Regions from separate parts of the Burkholderia sp. AU33423 genome, predicted to be linked through region 2. Evidence: riboswitches for the same ligand, from Rfam matches in the RefSeq annotation. Region 2 holds a riboswitch; the other holds the start of a gene.
What was found. Region 2 has a riboswitch for manganese ahead of CFB50_RS20295 (sodium:calcium antiporter). Riboswitches for the same ligand answer to the same signal wherever they lie in the genome.

Region 1: linked by a shared signal. The riboswitch ahead of CFB50_RS05170 (TMEM165/GDT1 family protein) and the one ahead of CFB50_RS20295 (sodium:calcium antiporter) in region 2 are both predicted to bind manganese.

Annotation. Positions count from the first base shown of each region.
Region 1 is NZ_NKFH01000004.1:532,738-536,148, forward strand. It holds gene pepN (aminopeptidase N) at 1-298, opposite strand, end outside; gene CFB50_RS05165 (DUF4136 domain-containing protein) at 486-1,184, shown strand; gene CFB50_RS05170 (TMEM165/GDT1 family protein) at 1,237-1,809, opposite strand; yybP-ykoY riboswitch at 1,888-2,025, opposite strand; gene guaD (guanine deaminase) at 2,174-3,411, opposite strand, start outside.
Region 2 is NZ_NKFH01000007.1:401,786-405,196, reverse strand. It holds gene CFB50_RS20300 (heavy metal sensor histidine kinase) at 1-1,307, shown strand, start outside; yybP-ykoY riboswitch at 1,464-1,639, shown strand; gene CFB50_RS20295 (sodium:calcium antiporter) at 1,713-2,723, shown strand; gene arsH (arsenical resistance protein ArsH) at 2,814-3,411, opposite strand, start outside.

The sequences.
Region 1 (3,411 bases), on a different contig from region 2:
TTTCGAGCGTCAGCTCGAAGGCTTCGGGGACGTTCTCGACGGTCAGCCCGTGTTCGTGCGCGCGCACGGCGCCATGCGGCGCGCCGTCCAGGTGTGCGCCGAGGAATTCGAGCGCTTCGCCCATCAGCTCCAGGTGCGGCGCGGGCGCGGCGTCCGGATTGCGGCGCACGCGCATCGTGTTCCTGACGATCGTACGGGCCGGCGCGAGATCGAATTCGAGCGCGACGGAATCGATGAGGAAGGCCGGCGGCGTGTAGTCGGCGCGGCGGATCACGGTGGAAGAGGCGTTGTCGGACATGGTCGTCGAGATCGGTGGAGTGGGGGACGGGCCCGTGGCACGGGCCGGGCGAACCGGGCCATTGTACAAAGGCTGGCGGCCGCGTGCCGGGCGAACTTTTTACCGGTTCCGGGAGTCCGCGTATTATCGGCATCCCGTTACGGTTCGCGCGGTGCGACGAACGGGTGACGGATCGAAGAGGATCAACATGAAACGCGAATGGATTCAACGCGGTGCGGGCTGGGCGGCGGTGCTGTGCGTGGCGCTGCTGACCGGCTGCACCAGCTACGTGACGACCCAGGTCACGGCCTTCTCCGACTGGAGCGGCAGTGACGCGACACGCACCTATGCGTTCACGCGCACCGAGGCGCAGAAGAACAGCATCGAGCAGTCGACCTACGAGCCGATCGTCGCGAACGAGCTGTCGACCTATGCGTTCCGGCAGGTGCCGCAGGCGCAGGCGCGATATCTCGTGGGGCTGACCTATGCGGTCGGCAGCGATCTCGTGACGGTACCGCAGCCGGTCTATTACGATCCGTGGTTCGCGCCCGGGCCGTACTGGCGGCGCGGGCCGTGGGGCCCGTGGGGTCCCTGGGGGCCGATGCCGGCCGGTTACGTCGCGCAGACGTACCAGGTGTTCGACTACACGCTCGGCATCCGCATCACCGAGCGCGCGACGGGCAAGGAGGTGTACAACGTGTCCGCGCGCACGACCGGCGACAACGGCACGCTGCTGTATGCGATGCCGTTCCTCGCGCGCAGCGCGCTCGCCGATTTCCCGCTGTCCAACGGCGCGGTCCGTTCGGTCCGGCTGCCGGTCGACAAGCGCGGCGGCCCGGCGGCGCCGGCCGCCAACGAGCGCGCGGTGCCCGTGGCGCCCGCTTCGGGTGCCGCCGCCGCGAAGTAACGCGGTATCCCGCTCGGCGCGGCCGTCCGGCCGCGCCGGTCATGCCCTTCCGTCAGACCCCGATACCCAGCAGCGCCAGCGCGCCGAGCACGACGAACAGCACGGCTGCGATCGCGTGCACGAGCTTCGTCGGCAGGCGATGCGCGAAGCGGTCGCCGAGCAGGATCGCGGGCACGTTCGCGAGCATCATCCCGAACGTCGTGCCGGCCACGACACCGATGTAGTCCTGGAAGCGCGCGGCCAGCGCGACGGTCGCGATCTGCGTCTTGTCGCCCATTTCCGCGAGGAAGAATGCGACGAGGGTCGCACCGAACACGCCGAGCCGCGAGCGGTTGGCATTGGCTTCGTCGGCATCGAGCTTGTCCGGTACGAGAATCCACAGCCCCATCGCGATGAACGAGAACGCGAGCGCCCAGCGCATGATCGACGGTGTGACGAGCACGCCGAGCCATTCGCCGAGTGCGCCGGCGAAACCGTGGTTCACGAGCGTCGCGACGAGCACGCCGAGAATGATCGGCACCGGCTTGCGATAGCGCGCGGCCAGTACGAGGGAAAGCAGTTGGGTCTTGTCGCCGATTTCAGCGAGGGCGACGGCGCCGGTGGAGATCAGGAAGGCTTGGGACACGTATGGGGTTCCACGGGCCGATGTTGTGCGTGCGAGCGACGATCCACCGCGCGCCGGGCCCTGATGCGACGCGCTGTGAACCATCGGTCTCGCCAGGCCTAGGTGGCTGCGTCCGCCATGGCCGTACGGCCAAGTCTGTTGACGGACGCCTCCGTCACGATGCGCGCCGGGAGCGCGGGACATCGAGCGGAGCGGCTACTCCCCAATGAGCGGCGAATTCTAGCACGGTGCGTTGCGCGCGGGAAAGCGGTTGCCGGGCGCTGTGCCCGGAGTCGGGGCGGGGGATCGGCGTACGGCAATCTCGGCGGCCCGGCGCGCGCGGCGGTGGATGCTTACGCGTGCCGGGGCGAACCCCGGCAGGTCGTTACGCGGCGGGGCGGCGTGCCGCGCCGCGCTCGTGGACGAGGTTGCCGGCCGCATAGGTGCGATACACCGCGCGGTCGTCGCCGAGCAGCGCGAATGCGAACAGCAACTCCTCGAGCGAATCCGCGCGCTTCGTGCGGCGTGCAAGCAGCGGCGTGGCCTGCGGATCGAGCACGACGAAGTCGGCCTCGGTGCGCGGTGCGAGCGTGCCGACCGTATCGGCGAGGTCGAGTGCCTGCGCGGCGCCGGCCGTCGCGAGCCAGAACATCCGCGTCGCGGTCAGGTGGTGGCCGGACAGCCGCGCGACCTTGTGCGCTTCGTTCATCGTCTGCAGCATCGAGAACGACGTGCCGCCGCCGACGTCGGTCGCGAGCGTGACGGGCACGTCGTATTCGCCGGCCTTGTCGAAATCGAACAGCCCGCTGCCGAGGAAGAAGTTCGACGTCGGGCAGTGCGCGACGACGGTGCGCGTCTCGGCCATCCGGCGGCGGTCCTCGTCGTCGAGATGGATGCAATGGCCGTACACCGCGCGCGGACGCAGCAGCCCGTAGCGGTCGTAGATGTCGAGATAGCTGCGATGGCCGGGGAACAGCTCGGCCACCCATTTCACCTCGTCGACGTTCTCCGCGACGTGGCTCTGCACGAACACGTCCGGATGGCGGCGCGCGAGCTCGCTGCACGCCTCGAGCTGCGCCTCGGTCGACGTCGGCGCGAAACGCGGCGTGAGCGCGTACATCTGGCGGCCCTTGCCGTGCCAGCGGTCGATCAGCTCGGCACTGTCGTCATAACCCGATTGCGCGGTATCGCGCAGGAATTCGGGGCAGTTGCGGTCCATCAGCACCTTGCCCGCGATCATCCGCAGGTCGCGCGCATCGCTCGCCGCGAACAGTGCATCGGCCGACTGCTTGTGCACCGTGCAGTAGACGAGTGCGCTCGTCGTGCCGCAGGCGAGCAGTTCGTCGACGAAGAAGTCGGCGACTTCGCGCGCATGCTCGGGATCGCCGAACTGGCGCTCGGTCGGGAACGTGTACTTGTCCAGCCACGGCAGCAGGCCCGGCGCCGGCGACGCGATCATGTCCGTCTGCGGATAGTGGATGTGCGTGTCGATGAAGCCGGGCACGATCAGTTTGTCGCGCAGGTCATGGACGATCGCGTCGCGCGCGAGCGTCGCGGCGAGCTGCGCGTACGGGCCGGCCGCGACGACCTTGCCGTCGTCGACGACCAGGAGGCCGTCGGTCT
Region 2 (3,411 bases):
CCGCCGAGCTGACGCGGCGCGACGACATCGAGATTTCCGGCAAGCTCAACCAGTTCCTGCAGCTTGCACACGCGAGCGGCTCGATCGCCGCGCTGCGCGCCGATCCGGCCGTGTTTCACGAGGTGCTGCTGTCGCACCCGGGCGTGTATCTCGGCATCTACGATGCGCAGAACCGCGCGATCGTCGAGCATTCCGACGAAGCCGGCAATACGCTGGCGTCGATGATCGCCGCACCGCATCCGGCCAGCCGAGCCAGCGTGCCGTTCACCTGTTCGCCGCCCGGCGTCGGCACGTCGCGTTGCGTCTATGCACGCGAAACGCTGCCGTCCGGCGATGCAATCCAGGTCGCGCTTGCCCGTACGGCGACCGATCGCCAGTCGCTACTCGAAAGCTATCGCGTCGACATCTGGCTCGCGGCCGCCGTGGGTGCGCTGCTGGTCGGCGCGCTCGGCTATGCGGTTGCGTCGCGCGGCCTGCGCCCGGTCGAGAGTCTCGGCCGGCAGACGTCGCGCATCGAGGCCCACAACCTGAACGCACGGCTCGACGCGCGCGGCGGCCCGGTCGAGCTGCATGAACTCGCGACGTCGGTCAACCGGATGCTCGACCGCCTCGAACGCGCGTTCGTGCGGCTGTCGCAGTTCTCGTCCGATCTCGCGCATGACATGCGCACGCCGCTCGCCAACGTGATCAGCGCGTCGCAGGTCACGCTGTCGCGCGCGCGCACGACCGAGGAATACGAAGCATTGATCGATTCGAACATCGAGGAATGCGAACGGTTGCAGCGGATGATCGAGAACATGCTGTTTCTCGCGCGCACCGATAACGCACGGCAGCACCTGAAGACCACCGCGCTCGATGCGGGTAGCGAGCTGCGCCGGCTCGCATCGTATTTCCAGGCGCTGGCCGACGAAGCCGGCGTGCGGATCGACGTACACGGCGAAGCGCCGGTCGTCGCCGATGCGACGCTGTTCCGGCGCGCCGTCAGCAACCTCGTGTCGAATGCGCTCGAACATGCGGAGGCCGCGTCGACGATCGAGCTGGCGGTTTCCGCGCAAGGCCGCTACGCGGTCGTCGAAGTCACGAATCGCGGCGCCGCGATTCCGCCCGAACAGGTCGACAAGATCTTCGAGCGCTTCTACCGCATCGATTCGTCGCGGCACGGCGCGGCGCGCAACGCCGGGCTCGGGCTCGCGATCGTGAAGTCGATCATGGAACTGCATCGCGGCAAGGTCGAGGTCGCGAGCCGCGACGGGCGCACGACGTTCGCGCTTTATTTTCCGCGCGGCACGGCAGCGCAAGTCGGTTAGCGATTCTCATTCACGACACGTACGCCATACCCACGCCAACGCGTGCCGAATGCCTTCTGATGCGGCATGAGCGTCCGCCATGCGCGCACCTTTCCTCACCCGATGCGTGGATATGCATCGGCAAGCTTGCCGAAAGCCATCCGCTCGACTAGACTGCCCTTCGTCTTTGGGGAGTAGCCTGCTTTCCGTCCCCGGAAAGCGATCGTGTCAACACACTCGGCCTGCGGCCGTGGCACGATCAGCCTGATTGGCCTGGCGAGACCATAGGCGCATCGCGTCGTTCCTGGTCGGACGTCGGCGGATGCGCCATGGTTTGTCAGCGTCCGACCACGGAGTCCCCATGTTCCCCGCCGCCTTCTCCCCGCGTTTCGCCGCCGTCCGCGCCCATGCCTGCGGAGGTGCCGCATGACGTTCATGTTTGTCGAACTGGCGTTCATGCTGGTCGTCATCCTCATCGCCGCCGAGGTCTTCACCAATGCGCTCGAACACCTCGGCGAACGCCTGAAGATTTCCGAAGGCGTCACCGGTTCGCTGTTCGCTGCCGTCGGCACCGCGCTGCCCGAAACGATGGTGCCGCTGCTCGCGCTCGCGGGCGGCACGGCGAACCAGGCCGTGAACGAGGAGATCGGCGTCGGCGCGATTCTCGGCGCGCCGCTGATGCTCGCGACGCTCACCACCTTCCTGATGACGCTCGCCGTGATCCGTTCGCGCGGGCTGCGCGGCACGATCGCGCCCGAACGCACGGGCTTCGTGCGCGACATGAACTACTTTCTCGCCGCGTTTTCGCTGGCCACCGCCGCGATGTTCGTCCCGCATCACAACGGCGCCGTGCGTGCGCTGCTCGCGGCGATGCTGGTGGGCATCTACGTGATGTATGTCGTGATGACGTTCCGGGCGTCGAACCAGCTCGTCGACGCCGGGCACGGCACCGAGGCGCCGCACACGATGTTCCTGGCGCGCCTGGGTGTGCCGACCAACCTCGCGACGATCGCGCTGCAACTGCTCCTCGGTGTCGCGCTGCTGGTCGGCGGGGCGAAGGGCTTCATTCACGGCGTGGAAGGTGTATCGCACGCGCTCGGCGTATCGGCGCTGCTGCTGTCGCTGATCATCGTGCCGATCGCGACGGAACTGCCGGAGAAGGTCAACAGCGTGCTGTGGATTCGCCGCAGGAAGGACACGCTCGCGTTCGGCAACATCACCGGCGCAATGGTGTTCCAGGGCACGCTGCTGCCGGCGATCGGCATCATGCTGACGCCGTGGGAGCCGCGCCCCGAAGTGCTGACCGGCGTGATCATCACGCTCGCGGCGGCGGCGTGGCTGCGCGTCAATGCGCGCACGCGCGGGCTCGCAATCTGGGCGTTGCTCGCGAACGGCGCGGGGTATGCGGGGTATCTGTTCCTGACGCTGGCGCGTTGAACTTGCTCAACGGACTCAACGGACGCGCCGGGAACGATCCCGCTGCCCGGCGCGAACGAAGCATCGTCGCGCCGCCGGCCCGCAAGCGATTCAGATGCGCGTCTGGTTCACACGCTGCGACAGTTGCTCGGCGCTTTCCTTGCGTTCGCTGTACCGGTCCGTCAGGTACGCGCCGACGTCGCGCGTCAGCAGCGTGAATTTGACCAGTTCCTCCATGACGTCGACGACCCGGTCGAAATACGCGGACGGCTTCATCCGGTCGTCGTCGCCGAATTCCATGAACGCCTTCGCGACGGACGACTGGTTCGGGATGGTCAGCATGCGCATCCAGCGTCCGAGCACGCGCATCTGGTTGACCGCGTTGAACGACTGCGATCCGCCGCTGACCTGCATGACCGCCAGCGTCTTGCCCTGCGTCGGCCGCACCGCGCCGACCGACAGCGGAATCCAGTCGATCTGCGATTTCATCACGCCGGTCATCGCGCCGTGCCGCTCGGGGGAGCACCACACCATGCCCTCCGACCATTGCACGAGCTCGCGCAACTCGGCCACCTTCGGGTGGTCGTCGGGCGCATCGTCAGGCAGCGGCAAGCCGGCCGGATTGAAGATCCTTGCTTCGGCGCCCATCGCCGCCAGCAACCGCGCCGCCTCCTCGACCAGCAACCGGCTGAACGAGCGCGTGCGCAAT